Regions from separate parts of the Desulfitobacterium sp. PCE1 genome, predicted to be linked through region 3. Evidence: a T-box and tRNA genes for the amino acid it is inferred to sense, from the RefSeq annotation. Region 3 holds a T-box; the other regions hold tRNA genes.
The links. A T-box is a leader RNA that pairs with one kind of tRNA and senses whether it is charged. The one in region 3 lies ahead of thrS (threonine--tRNA ligase), so its partner is inferred to be a tRNA-Thr.

Region 1 (4,760 bases), 510 kb from region 3:
GGTCATAGTAGCGACGACGGGGGCAATTATTATGGATAGTTTCTCCGTAAAACATTTTGGGCCGGCCAAATTTCTCTAGCTCTGGCTCCCCATAAAGAGCCAAATGAAGGAGAGTCCCCATGATCCAATCCGGATGGGCAGGGCAGCCGGAGACGTTAATCACCCGGCGCTCAGGTAAAATGTTTTGTACCCCGGTGCACTGCGTAGGATTAGGGTACCCGGCGACGGGTCCTCCATAGGTAGCGCAATGGCCAATAGCCACTACATATTTGGCTTTTAGCCCCAGTCTGCGTACCAGATCCAGACCAGTGACCAGTTGGCCATTTTCTAGTCCGGCGTGGTTATAATGACCTCCGTCCCGACGAATCATAGCCCCTTGAACAAGAAGGACAAATTCATGAGCTCGATTTTTTTCTGTCTCCAATAAGACATTATAGGCTAGCTCCCCTTGAGATTGCATCATGGTCCAGTCATAACGCCATTCGGTAATGTTGGTAAATACATCGGATAGAGTGGGTGACCAGATATTATCTAAGGAGATGCTATCTCCGGTACAGGTTCCTGTTTCCACCATGACAATGGGAAGTTTTTTGATTTCACCTTGAGCGAGAGCTTTTTCTAGTTCGGGGGTTACTAAGCTGATAAAGTTGCCTAGAATTGCTCCTTTGACTACCAGCTTAAGAAATTCTCGACGATTGAGCACGGCATAACCCTCCTTAATAGAATATATTTCCCCAGGATATGTAAAAAAATCCATCCAAGAAAACAGATTGAAGTTATAAAGGAAAACCTCATTGGATTCTAAAAAATTGGAAGAAACAACGAAAAAGGGAGCGCCCTTAACTACATTAATAGTTTAGGGACACTCCCTTTTTCGTTTGGGTAACGAAGTAGACTGGTTACAAATTCCTGCGTCCAGGAATTTATTACGCAATGTCAGGCAAACGCGGTATTTTTCCTGACTATGACAAAATACCATGGAATGTGTCGAATATCAAGGAACAATTTGTTCATAGATAGGAAAATAGTACCGTAAATCAGGCAAGAACATAAGAAAGGCTTAGTTTTTCTTCTTTTTCATCTTTTGTTTCGGGTGTTTTCCTTTTTCCGCAGCTTGCTGCTCCTCAATGGATTTCTGTTTTTTAGCCTTATTCCATTGGACAATTCGGTTAAATGCAAAAGCGATTGTTATAGCCAGAAAAGCACTGACCACATAAGTAAGTTCCATACTATTGGCAAAGCGATCACTTTGGACAGGAAGGACGATATTAAAGCAAACAAATGCGATACCAAAGAAGCCAAAAATCATCATGTCTTCCCTTTTTTGAGATTGCAAAAAAAACTCACCTCTCTTCTGTGACATAATTCGATATAATCAAATAATTATCCTTCCAGGAATGGACAATGACCACATTATTGCATTGTTCATATAATGCAAAGTGATAGAAATGCAGCAACATAATCGATGATATAGGAGGTTAAAGGATGAACTTTCGCTTTTTCCCATGGACACAACCTACGAATTACGGTCATCTTTTCCTCGGGCTAGATACCCGAGTTCCTTTAGCTGCAGGAGGCTCAGTCCCCGGGATAAACTTTGATAATGGGGCTACGACCCCGCCGTTTCTTTCTGTCCTTGAGGAGATCAACCGTTTTGCCCCTTTATATGGCTCTGTTCATCGGGGAGCAGGGTATAAATCCGTTGTGTCTTCCCAAATTTATGAGCAGGCCAGGACCGAGGTTCTCAAGTTTGTTGGAGGAGACTCCCGGACGGATGTGGTTATCTTTGTAAAAAACACTACAGAAGCAATTAATAAACTGGCTAATCATTTGTGGAATAAAAACAAAAAAGAGGTCATCTTGACCACCTGGATGGAGCATCATTCCAATCTTCTTCCCTGGCGGGAAAAATTCCATCTGGACTACATAGAGATTGATGAACAGGGGCGCCTGCGCATGGACGACCTCAGGGCTAAGCTGGAGCTCTACCAAGGTGCAGTCAAACTCGTGACGGTCACAGGTGCTTCCAACGTTACAGGCCATCGGAACCCAATTCATAAGATTGCTGAGCTTTCCCACCGCTATGGGGCGAAAATTTGTGTGGATGGAGCACAACTGGTTCCTCATGCTCCTGTAGATATGCGCCCATCCCACTCCATAGAGCATATTGATTTCTTGGCTTTCTCAGCCCACAAGATGTATGCCCCTTTCGGTACCGGGGTATTAATTGGTCCCCGTGCCTTTTTCGAACAGGGGGCTCCGGATTATCAGGGCGGGGGGACGGCTCGGATGGTAACACCAGATCGTGTCCTCTGGTATGATGCTCCAGGTAAGGAAGAGGCCGGGACTCCCAATCTTATGGGGGTAGTAGCACTTGTCGCCGCTGTACGGACACTGAGTGCAATAGGTATGAAAAAAGTATTACAGCATGAAGAAGGTTTACTAGGATATGCCTATGAGCAATTGCGCTGGATGGAGGGAATAACTTTTTATGGGGGAATACCTCTTAATCAGCAGCAACTTTCCCAGCGAATTGGGGTGATCTCCTTTAATGTGGAAGGTTTATTTCACGAAGATGTAGCAGAGTACTTGGCTAAGGAAGGAGGAATCTCTGTGCGCAATGGCTGTTTTTGTGCTCAACCTTACGTACAGCGGCTTTTGCATATCTCCAGGCAAGAGATGGAATACCACATGGCTAATCCCTCCTTGCCTCACCCTGGGATGGTCAGAGCAAGTTTAGCCCTCTACAACACCAAAGCAGAAATCGACTCCTTTCTTGATGTCCTGGGGAGGATTGTCAGCTCTCGTCCGAGGATCTTTCGGTCCCTGAGAACAGGGAATTGATCCATATATCTTCAATAACTTTCTATAAGTTTTCACAAATCGTTCACACTCTCGCAACACATTGCTCACTTTTATTGGTTATTATATAACCATACCTTTTCCTTTTAGCCTCCTTTGAAGATATATTTTTTCTTCCCCTGTCATAACTGGCAGGGTCTTATTTTTTTTGAGCCCTTTGGCGGTCCGATTGAGTAGCAGCCTCTGACAAGATTCTCAGGGGTTTTTTGGTTTCAGCAAGGACTTCATGGCTCTTGTGAAAAAGAAAAGAATCCCCACGTCTGGGGATTCTTTATTGCGCAAGTCTAGAAGACAAAGCGACCGCGTTTTTTATGAACTTGATTGCTTTATTTTCCTGACTCTTACAAAAAAGTAACACGGGACATGCGTAAAGTCAATGTTTTCAACAAATATAGACACTAAAATATACGAATTTTCTCAATTAATTCACTTCCAGTGGGTATAACTGAGAATAAATAACCCAAGGAACAAGTTGTTCCTGTTGACTTAAAGAAAGAAATCAGGTAGAATTACATTCGTTAAAAAGTGCCGATGTGGCTCAGAGGTAGAGCAGCTCACTCGTAATGAGCAGGTCGTCGGTTCGATTCCGACCATCGGCTCCAATGGAATCCTTATCCTGCAAGAGGTTGCGGGATTTCTTTTTTTTAGCGGTAGTGCTTCCGTTGCAACCGCGTTGCAACGATTTTTTGTATAAACGAAAACCACCTGCTATGCAGGTGGTTCCAGAAAGCTTTAGCTATGAGTAGAAAAACCTACCCCCCTTTGATAGAATAGTGCAGGTTTCGCCAACCGCACTAGACAAAGAGGAGGTAGATATCCCAATGGATACAGAAAGTTTAGCACATACTCGATGGAACTGTAAATATCATATCGTATTTGCCCCAAAATATCGAAGACAAATCATTTATGGAAAAATCAAAAAGGATATAGGAAAGATAATAAGAACATTGTGCGATTATAAGAAAGTAGAAATCATCGAAGCCAATGCCTGTGCGGATCACATCCATATGCTGGTGTCGATCCCTCCGAAATTAAGTGTATCGGCATTTATGGGATACCTGAAAGGGAAGAGCTCATTGATGATTTTCGATCGACATGCCAATTTAAAGTATAAGTATGGTAACCGGCATTTCTGGTGCAGAGGCTATTACGTTGACACAGTAGGGAGAAATAAAAAAGCGATAGAACAGTATATCCGAAAGCAGTTGCAGGAGGACATTGCAGCAGATCAACTAAGTATCAAGGAATTTGTAGATCCATTTACAGGGGAGGCTATAGAGAAGAAGAAAAAATAGCCCCCCAACCCCTTTAGGGGTAGCACGGGGCAGAGTGCGGTTGGCGGAACTTTCAGTGAGCCTTAAGGCTCAGCCTGTACCCTGCCCTTATAGGGCTAGAGCAAACCACCCGCTGAGCGGGTGGTCATGATTGGTTTTAGGCTTTAAATGGCCATCGATTTTTGAATAGGATAAAATACCTTTTTCAAATGTGGTAACCTCTTTTGTGCAAAAAATAAATGCTTAGCTCCAAACTTGTCTCAGATTTCTTTTATCAAGCATATCTTATTGTATACTCATTTTTAACGGATGATATGTTATAGGAGGTTTGATCTATGTATAGAAATCGACTTTTTCGGAGTGGCGGATATACGGGATATCAATACTCCGTAGGGGGCTATAATGGATACGGCGAAGTGGGCCTGGGGACCCTTCTGCTCACTGCTCTTGTTATTTAAGGCAGTTCATTAAGGCAAGAAAGCTAAACAGAACCACGATCCTGTCGGATGACGCCAGGGCATACAGAGGCTGTTGACATTGTATAGTCAGCAGCTTTTTGCTTAAGTTACATAAAAAACGAAGGCTGAGGAATTTTCTCAGCCTTTAAAATACTTGATGACCCTA
Region 2 (4,760 bases), 520 kb from region 3:
CAATATTCTCAGCGGAGATTATAAAGCGGTTTTACTTTCCGCGTTCATTGCCTTTGGTAATTTTGGTTTTGCCCTTGGCCCTCTGCTCTTAGTGCCCTTATTTGAAGCCCATGGGTTACAGGGAACCCTCTACATGGTGATTCCCGGCGTGATGGTATCCTTGCTGCTCCTATTCTTTGCTCCCCGAGTCAATGTCTCTCCCGAAAACCCCCCTGAGTTTTCCGCTCTGGTGGTTTCTCTGAAAGCCGCTGCAAAGGAACTAAGCGCTATCGTCGGAGTCATCGCCATACGTTCTTTAGCTTATACAGGAATGCTCACCATGCTACCTTTGTATTTTAAATCCCAGAATTTATCCAATATCGCGGCCAGCCACCTGGTAACCATTATGCTTGCCTCTGGAGCGGTGGGTGGAATTATCGGCGGTTTTGTCTCCGATCGATTTGGCCGGAAGCCTTTAATCGTAGGATCCCTCCTTCTGACTACACCTTTGTTCTTTGCCTTCCTCTACACAGAGGGAACCTTAAGCACTGTCTTCCTGGCCTTAGCAGGGGCTTCTTTGCTCTCGAGCTTTTCTGTGACCGTGGTCGCGGCTCAAGAGGTTATTCCCAATAATAAAGCCATGGCAGCAGGTTTAACTTTAGGCTTCGCCGGAGGAATCGGGGGCCTTGCGGTGGTTCTGATCGGCCGCATCGCCGATCTTTGGGGGCTTCAAGCGGCTATTTCCACCCTCTTTGTCCTGCCCCTTGTCGCCGGTCTGATGGCGCTATTTATGAAAAGCCGTCCTGCGGCACGGGTGCAGCGGAGTGCTTAGACATTAAATTTTAAAAATAAGATTGGCGATGAATATTACTCTTCTGCTTCTCCAGTGATTTTTCATAAACCCATTTTTGGAGCCCGCCTGTTGATGAAATGGCAAGTTCGGCAAACTCATCAGCCTTTTTATAATCTTGTTCTCTATAGGCTGCTTCTGCTTCAAGTGCATATTGTAGATGTTTATGCTTAATCTGGGCTTTATAAGTCTCGAATTCCTCAAATTTCCCGTTAAGTAAAGCAATTAAAGCCAGGTTATAATACCGAATATTTCTGTCTTTAATCTCTTGAGCGGTTGCTTCGGCTTCTCTCAGGAGATTTTTTTCTATTTGCACTGTGGCCGTGAGAGCGATTTTAGCTTGCTTGTAGAAAGAGCTGAGCCTTGCCAATTGGATCTCTGCTTCTTGATAATCTTTTTCTATTAGTGAAAGCAATAGGGCATAGTAGGGATGTTTCCTCTTCCGCTGAACATATTTGTCCACTATATTTATGTTCTTCGTATAGATAGCAATGTAGAGATAGAATGCCACACCACAAATCACCAAAATTACGTAGAGATACAGTAACAACGGTATCAAATTGATTTCTAATCCGAAATAATCTTCCGAGATAGCTATCACTACCCCAAGTACTATTCCCAGCAAAATAAAAGATGAATAGTATACTACTCTCCTATTCATTTATTAAACCCACTTTCAGTTAATTGTCTCCCAACTTAACTAGCATGTATAATCTTGACTAATAAACTGCTTTTAATCCCTGCTCCCGAAAAACCCTTTCCTATCGACTTTAGCCATAGAAAAAAGCCTGCACCCTTGCAGGCTTGAAGATCATAAAGGGTCGATGGCAGGGCTCGAAGGTTGCAAGTCTTTGATTGAAACTTTTATTAACCGTTATTGACGTCAATAAAAGGGACTGCACCACCGGTAACATTGGGAAGTTTACCATCCCATTTTTCAATGGCTTTAATCTTGGCTTCAATTTCCCTTAGTTTTACAAGTTCAGGAGTAACTTCTTGCTTTTGGAGTCGTAGAGATTCTGCTTCAGCTTTTGCCTGCTCTACTTTTTGCTTGGCCTCGATTTCAATTCTTTGCAGATCAAGATTAGCTTTTAAAGCTTGCTGCTCAGCAATTTGTTTTTGTTCAATCGCGTTATTGAATTCCTGACTAAATTTGAATTCAGTTATATTGATTTCGTCTAGAACCGCATAGTAAGTTGCTAATTTTGTAGAGAGAGTCTCTTTGATCTTGGCACTAACTTCTGAACGTTTGGAGATCAGCTCTTCAGCAGTATATTGGGCTGTGATTGCTTTGACTGCTTCACCGATGGCTGGATCGACAATTCGTTCTCCATAAGATAATCCGACGTTTTGATAGAGCTTATTCACTTGATTAGGGTCAAGGTGAAAGTTAACCGCAACGGTTGTCGTGACAATTTGCAGGTCTTTTGAAGCGGCTGTTTGCTCGGATTGGGATTTTTGGACACGCACCTCTACAGGGATTACGTCTTGAACGAAGGGAATCTTAAAATGTAATCCTTCTGTCAAGACGACAGGGCGAACAGCCCCTAATTGCAGAACAATACCTCTTTGGCCTGCATTCACGATGACAAAGGCGTCCAGTGCCAGGATAACAAGAAATACAATCACAATGCCAAAGGCAATGAAGTTTTTGCCCATTTTCATTTTAGGAACCATATTGACAACTTTTTCAGAATCCAATTCATATCCTCCCTTTTAATTTAATTGTGATACAGAAGCTTCTCCTTAACTATACCTTATGACAATAATAAAAATCTATCTTTTCTTGCTCAGCAAGAGGGAAATTATAACAAAAGACCATTTCTCAAAACCAATAATTCAGCCTGCATCAAGCAGAATTCATAGGCTTTAAGAAATGGTCTTAATCATTTTTAAAAAAATGGAGCCGATGGCAGGACTCGAACCTGTAACCTGCTGATTACAAATCAGCTGCTCTACCAATTGAGCTACATCGGCTTGTCTTGCGACAAAATCTATAATAGCATAAGGCAAAAACTTTTTCAACACCAAAATAAACAAAAAAACAAAAGATAATAATCTCAGATGATTTCCCAAAGCAGGTTAGGGGCATACTAATTTTGCTTAAAAGGGAGGGCACATGATGAGCAATCTAACCTATGAAGAAATATTCGGCCGTCTGGTCAAAGCCTCTTATCAGGGAAAGCTCCAGGAGGAAATCGATTCCCTGGAATCTTCCGGAGATGAGCATACCAAGCAGTATGTCCAATATGCTTTAGGTAAAGGTGATCCGGATAAGGTCGTCTTTCAGATTAAATCCTGCAATAGAGGGTGTTCTGAAGAGGATCATAATTGCGAAGCCTCCTGTCTCTTTAATGCAGTAGTCCGGGATATGGAAGGTAATGTGATCATTCAGGACCGGAACTGCACCCATTGCGGAGAATGCATCGAGACCTGCTCTTTAGACAGTTTAGTGGATAAAAAGGAGTTTATTCCTCTGGTGGAAATCCTCCAGTCTAAGGAGATCCCTGTCTTTGCTATGGTAGCTCCGGCGATTATCGGGCAATTTGGTGGTGATGTGGCCATGGGGCAACTTCGTGCTGCTCTGAAGCATCTCGGCTTTTATGGGATGATTGAGGTAGCACTTTTTGCTGATGTTCTGAGCTTAAAGGAAGCCTTGGAATTTGACAAGCACGTTCAAACGGATAAGGATTTTGTCCTTACCAGTTGTTGCTGCCCAATCTGGGTAGGGATGGTAAAAAGGGTCTATGATACCCTGGTTCCTCATATCTCTCCCTCGGTATCCCCTATGGTAGCCTGTGGGAGGAGTATTAAACGCCTGCATCCCGATGCCAAAACGGTCTTTATCGGTCCTTGCATTGCCAAAAAAGCTGAAGCCAAGGAACCGGACATTCGAGACGCGGTGGATGCTGTGTTGACTTTTCACGAGCTTAAGCAAATTTTTGAGGCCACGGATATTGATCCCTCAGAGATGGAGGATATACCCAGTGAACACTCCTCCACCAGCGGTAGGATCTATGCCCGCACTGGCGGAGTCTCCAAATCTATCTCCGATACATTAAACCGTATTCGGCCGGATAAGCCGGTGAAGATTAAATCCATTCAAGCTAATGGAGTTAAAGAATGCAAGGCCCTCCTCAATGATATTATGAACAACGAGATTAAGGCAAACTTCTATGAGGGCATGGGCTGCCCCGGCGGCTGTGTGGGAGGACCCAAGGCTATACTGAATGCAGAGAAGGGCACTGAGTTTGTAAACAAGTACGGAGCAGAGGCAGACGCCCATACTCCCGCGGATAATCAGCATGTACTGGAACTGCTTAAGCAATTAGGTATAGATAGTGTAGAGGAGCTTTTAGGAGGAGAGTCCGCGGCAATTTTCCAACGGGATTTCTAAATTAATTTCAGATGGGGGCTGATACCATGGATACCCAACAGCAGGCGACGATTAAACAAGCCTCGGTAATTGAGTTAAAACCGAATACAACAAACATACACTCTGAGAAAGACATATGCCCGGAGAAAAATATAAGTCCGGGAAAGCAAACTACAAAGAATAAGAAGATGACCCTGCTCATGTTCAGCGGTGAGTATGATAAAGCCTTGGCAGGTTTGATTCTGGCTAATTCAGGGCGGGAGATGGGTATGGATGTGACTATGTTTTTTGCCTTTTGGGGGCTTTGTCTAGTACGAGATCCTGAAAAAATGACGCTGGAAGACAAATCCCTCTATGAGCAGATGTTTGGCATGGTTACTCCTAAGGGAATCGAGGATTTGCCTCTTTCACGCATGAACATGGCCGGCTTAGGAAAGGCTATGCTCAAAGAAATGATGGAAGATGAGGATACGCCACCCCTTACCGCGTTTCTCAATGGGGCAAGAAAAAAAGGGGTGCAATTCTATGGTTGTAAGCTCTCTGTGGACATAATGG
Region 3 (4,760 bases):
GGTAACTGCTATAAAGCTCTTAAGGATGATGGAATCCTGGTGAATCAGCATGAGAGTCCTTATTATGAAAGCTATGCACAGAACATGGGCCGGGCTCATAAAAGGATCAAGGAGTTTTTCCCCGTCTGCCGGGTCTATCAAGCTCATATTCCAACCTATCCCTCCGGACACTGGCTTTTTGGCTTTGCTTCGAAAAAGTATGATCCTTTAACCGATATTGATGAGCAAGCTTGGAACGGTTTGGAGATTAAAACGCAATACTATAATACAGAGATCCATAAAGGATGCTTTGCTCTGCCTAATTATGTCAAAGAACAATTGGCTAATGCCGTAGAATAATTTTAAGGGTAGCTCCAGGGCTGGTTAACTCGCTTTCTTAACAGTCGAGCCAAACCTCCGTGCAGCTTATGGGGTGAACGCCGCAAGCAAAATCCTGGAGAATTAGCTTCCGGGTCTTTTTCAGAGTAGATAATGCTCAGGGTACTGGCTGTAACAAGTTTGGTGTTGTAAAATAGTACTGGAGATATTCAAGTCGGTACTGGAAAATAGAGAGTTAGAGAGGTGATTGTGGTGTTAAAATGGAAAGAGGAATATGCTATCGGAGTGGAAGAGATCGATGAGCAGCATAAACATCTATTCGAAATTGGCAATCAGATCTATGATTTATTAGAGAATTACTTACTGCCGGATAAGTACGATAAGATTATTCAAATCATCACTGAGCTTAAGGAATATACCGTGAACCATTTCAAAACAGAAGAAGATTTTATGCTGAAAATCAAGTACCCGGGTTATTTTAAGCAAAAGGTAGCTCATGATGATTTCATCAAAGAGGTAGAGTCCATTGACTTCTCGGCAATCGACCAAGACCAGGATGGTCATACTCGCAAACTTTTAGAGTTTATCTTCGGCTGGGTACTGGACCATATTTTAAAGAGCGATTTTGGAATTAAGAGTTTTATTCAAATAACGAGATAATCAACTGCAGGGTGAAATAGGGAGTGTCGCAAAAACTGTTTTTAAAGCAGTCTAAAGCGATACTCCCTTTCTGTATGCAAAGGTACAGTGCTTCTGCAGTTTGGGGAATAAGAGAGAGTCAACCTGGCAATAGTAGGAAATATATGGCTTTACGAAATAGCTTGAGTATTTCGAGGTAAGCCGCAATATGAGCAAACCTTGCTCATATACTCTACTATGGAGGGGATGCCAGGGTGGTGGAACAACACTCCGTTCAGGTTGGAACTCAATATTATCGAGAGAGCATCTATGAGCGCCTTAGGCAGCTCCAAGAGCAGGAGAAGCTTCCGGTGGTGCTTCACGAATATCAACAAGGCAAGCACTGGTTGATAGATTGTGAGTTCCAGCTCGAAGCGATCGAAGAGGATCGGGAGACCACCAAAAAAATTCATAGCTATTACTTAGCCAATGCTATTGCGGAAACGATCTTGCAGCATTGGGAAAAAGATCATATCCGCTGGCTGCTCAAAAGCAAATATAAAATGAAACGGGAGGAAGTTGTTCAGATTTTCGAGAAGGCTCTCCAATACCTTAATCAAGAATCCCAACAATGGAAGGGTTACCGCATTCATCGTAAGGCATCCTTGGTCAACCAAATCGTCAAATGCATAGAGGCTCAGTCCCTCTTTGATATGGAAGGCTTTTTGCGATTCCGGGCCAAGGACTATAAAGAAGAGATTCATAAAGCCGTCAACTACGTAGTGAACGAACATGTCATTGAAACGGAATATGAAGAGTTTATCAATTTGCTCAGGCGCTTTGTGGATTCGCAAAAGCCCCGTATTCATACCTTGCATGTAGGAATCACAAGACAAGGCAAGTTCAACCTTTATAATGAAGAAGGGAAAAAAATCACCAAAAAATACATGGATGATTTGTCTTTTATGGATACCTCTCAGGAACTCACTTATGAAGATCTTCTCGTCAGTGCTTTAATTGCTGTGGCCCCGCGAAAAATTGTGATGCATATTCGTTATGAAGGGTATAAAGATACTCTGCAGACGATCTGCAAGGTTTTTGAAGGCCGCGTCAGTTATTGTACAGAAAGCTGTTCTATCTGTGAGAAGATTTGACAAAGAGCAAAGGGATAGATATAATGAAATGAAAACGATGACGGGGAAAGTAGTTTGTTTTTGTTTGTGTTAGAGAGGAGATGTCACCGGCTGCAAGCATCTCTCACAAAGAAGCAGAGGAAGACCACCCCGGAGTGCTGAGTTGAAGCAAAGTATGCTCAGACGTCTGCCCGCGTTAAGGGATCAAAGGGAAAGCAACCGGGAGGTGCTTTAACTTGGGTGGAACCACGGGAATAATGCTCTCGTCCCATATTGGGATGAGGGCTTTTTTATTTTCCGTATTATAAAGTTTAAAAATTGAAAGGAATAAGGAGTTGACCAAGATGGTAAAGATTACGTTAAAGGATGGCTCTATCCGAGAGATCGAATCAGGTAAGAGTCTCATGGAATTGGCAGCCTCCATCTCCAGAGGTCTGGCGAAAGCTGCCGTGGCCGGGAAAGTGAATGGAGAGCTTAAGGACTTGTCTTATACTTTAATCCAGGATGCTGAGGTAGAGATTATCACGGTGGATTCTGAGGAAGGATTAAAGATTTTAAGGCACTCCACCTCTCACCTTATGGCTGAAGCCGTACGGAACCTTTTCCCGGGAACCATATTAGGGATTGGGCCTGCTATTGACAATGGCTTCTATTATGATTTTGATTCCGAGCATGTTTTTACACCGGAGGATCTAGAAAAGATCGAAGCCGAGATGCGCCGTTTGGTTAAAGAGAATAAATCCTATGAACGAAAAGAAATCTCCCGCAGTGATTCTTTGAAGTATTTCTCTGAAGAAGGAGAAAAGTACAAGGTGGAGTTGATTGAAGACTTACCTGAGGATGAAGTGATTTCCATGTATACTCAAGGAAACTTCACTGATCTTTGTGCCGGTCCTCATATTCCCTCTACTGGGGTAGTTAAAGCCTTCAAGCTCATGAACGTGGCCGGTGCTTATTGGCGGGGCAGTGAAAAGAATAAAATGCTCCAACGGATCTATGGAACGGTCTGGGCCAAAAAAGAGGATCTGGAGGACTACCTCTTTAAGCTCGAAGAGGCAAAGCGCCGTGATCACCGTAAACTGGGCGTGGAGCTGGATCTGTTCAGCCTTCACGATGAAGGTCCTGGCTTTCCCTTCTTCCATCCCAAAGGTATGGTTCTGCGTAACCAGCTGGAAGATTTCTGGCGTCAGGAGCATCGCAAGAGAGGCTATCACGAAATCAAGACTCCCATCATCCTAAGCCGCGACCTGTGGGAAAATTCTGGTCACTGGGATCATTATAAAGATAATATGTATACCACCAAGATTGATGATGAGGACTTCGCTGTAAAGCCTATGAATTGTCCCGGCGGTATGATTATGTATAAGCAAAAGCTGAGAAGCTATCGCGATCTTCCCTTGAGAATGGGAGAGCTGGGCTTAGTGCATCGTCATGAGTTATCCGGTGCCTTAAACGGACTCTTGCGGGTTCGCAATTTCACTCAGGATGATGCCCATATCTTTATGCTTCCTTCCCAAATCAAAGATGAAATCAGCGGCGTCATTGACCTGGTGGACCGTTTCTATAAGGTCTTCGGCTTTGAATATCATGTGGAGCTTTCCACCCGTCCTGAAAATTCCATGGGCGCCGATGAGACTTGGGAAATGGCTACCAATGCCCTTCAGGAAGCCCTGGAAGCAAAGGGAGTCAACTATAAGATTAACCCGGGAGACGGTGCCTTCTACGGACCGAAAATCGACTTCCATCTCCGGGACTGCTTAGGCAGAACCTGGCAGTGCGGCACCATTCAGCTGGATTTCCAAATGCCCGAGAAGTTCGACCTCACTTATATCGGTGAAGACGGTCAAAAGCATCGTCCGGTCATGATTCACCGGGTGGTATACGGAAGCATTGAGCGCTTTATTGCTCTTCTCACAGAGCACTATGCCGGAGCCTTCCCCACCTGGCTGGCCCCTGTTCAAGTCCGGGTTCTGCCCATCAGCGAACGTCATGAGGACTATGCTCAGGACATCGTACGCCGCCTCAATGATCTGGACATCCGGGCTGAAGTGGATGAACGCCGCGAGAAGATCAGCTACAAGATCCGGGAAGCCCAAACCCACAAAATCCCCTTCGCCCTCGTGGTCGGGGACCAAGAGGCGGAAACGGATACGGTCTCCGTTCGCCGTTATAGTCAAGCCAATTCAGGAGAAAAACTCTCTGTAGCGGAGTTCATGGCTCTCGTGCAGGAAGAGATTGCAAGCAAAAAGCAATTGGTATAAGACTTAAGCAAAAGGATTTGAACCTATGGTTCAAATCCTTTTGCTTTGGAAATCATCTCACCCTATAATGAGAGAAGATACATAATATACGATGCAAATGAGGCGAAGATGATGTGGGTTGTATATGCTTTTGGCTCTGCGTTCTTCGCAGGGATTACCGCAATTCTGGCCAAATGCGGGATAAAAAAGACGGACTCGAATGTTGCTACGGCCATCCGCACGATTGTTGTGCTGTTATTTTCTTGGTTGATGGTATTTATGGTGGGGTCACATACGACGATCGCAGATATCTCTGGAAAAACACTGCTGTTTTTGGTTTTATCCGGCTTGGCCACCGGCGCATCATGGCTGTGCTACTTTAAGGCTTTGCAGCTAGGAGATATTAACAAGGTTGTTCCCATCGACAAATCAAGTACGGTCCTGACCATCA

Region 1: it has a tRNA-Thr gene. The T-box ahead of thrS (threonine--tRNA ligase) is inferred to sense a tRNA for this amino acid. The anticodon was not compared.
Region 2: it has a tRNA-Thr gene. The T-box ahead of thrS (threonine--tRNA ligase) is inferred to sense a tRNA for this amino acid. The anticodon was not compared.

What each region holds. Positions count from the first base shown of each region.
Region 1 is NZ_KB913023.1:664,557-669,316, forward strand. It holds gene DESPCE1_RS0103280 (hydrogenase small subunit) at 1-703, opposite strand, end outside; gene DESPCE1_RS0103285 (hypothetical protein) at 1,061-1,336, opposite strand; gene DESPCE1_RS0103290 (aminotransferase class V-fold PLP-dependent enzyme) at 1,486-2,844, shown strand; tRNA gene DESPCE1_RS0103295 (tRNA-Thr) at 3,390-3,464, shown strand; gene tnpA (IS200/IS605 family transposase) at 3,684-4,157, shown strand; gene DESPCE1_RS23935 (hypothetical protein) at 4,472-4,594, shown strand.
Region 2 is NZ_KB913023.1:669,434-674,193, reverse strand. It holds gene DESPCE1_RS0103335 (MFS transporter) at 1-811, shown strand, start outside; gene DESPCE1_RS0103330 (hypothetical protein) at 822-1,490, opposite strand; gene DESPCE1_RS0103325 (prohibitin family protein) at 1,697-2,530, opposite strand; tRNA gene DESPCE1_RS0103320 (tRNA-Thr) at 2,731-2,806, opposite strand; gene DESPCE1_RS0103315 ([Fe-Fe] hydrogenase large subunit C-terminal domain-containing protein) at 2,952-4,226, shown strand; gene DESPCE1_RS20965 (DsrE/DsrF/DrsH-like family protein) at 4,394-4,760, shown strand, end outside.
Region 3 is NZ_KB913023.1:152,824-157,583, forward strand. It holds gene speE (polyamine aminopropyltransferase) at 1-339, shown strand, start outside; gene DESPCE1_RS0100785 (bacteriohemerythrin) at 571-978, shown strand; gene ytxC (putative sporulation protein YtxC) at 1,215-2,090, shown strand; T-box leader at 2,119-2,343, shown strand; gene thrS (threonine--tRNA ligase) at 2,414-4,330, shown strand; gene DESPCE1_RS0100800 (EamA family transporter) at 4,442-4,760, shown strand, end outside.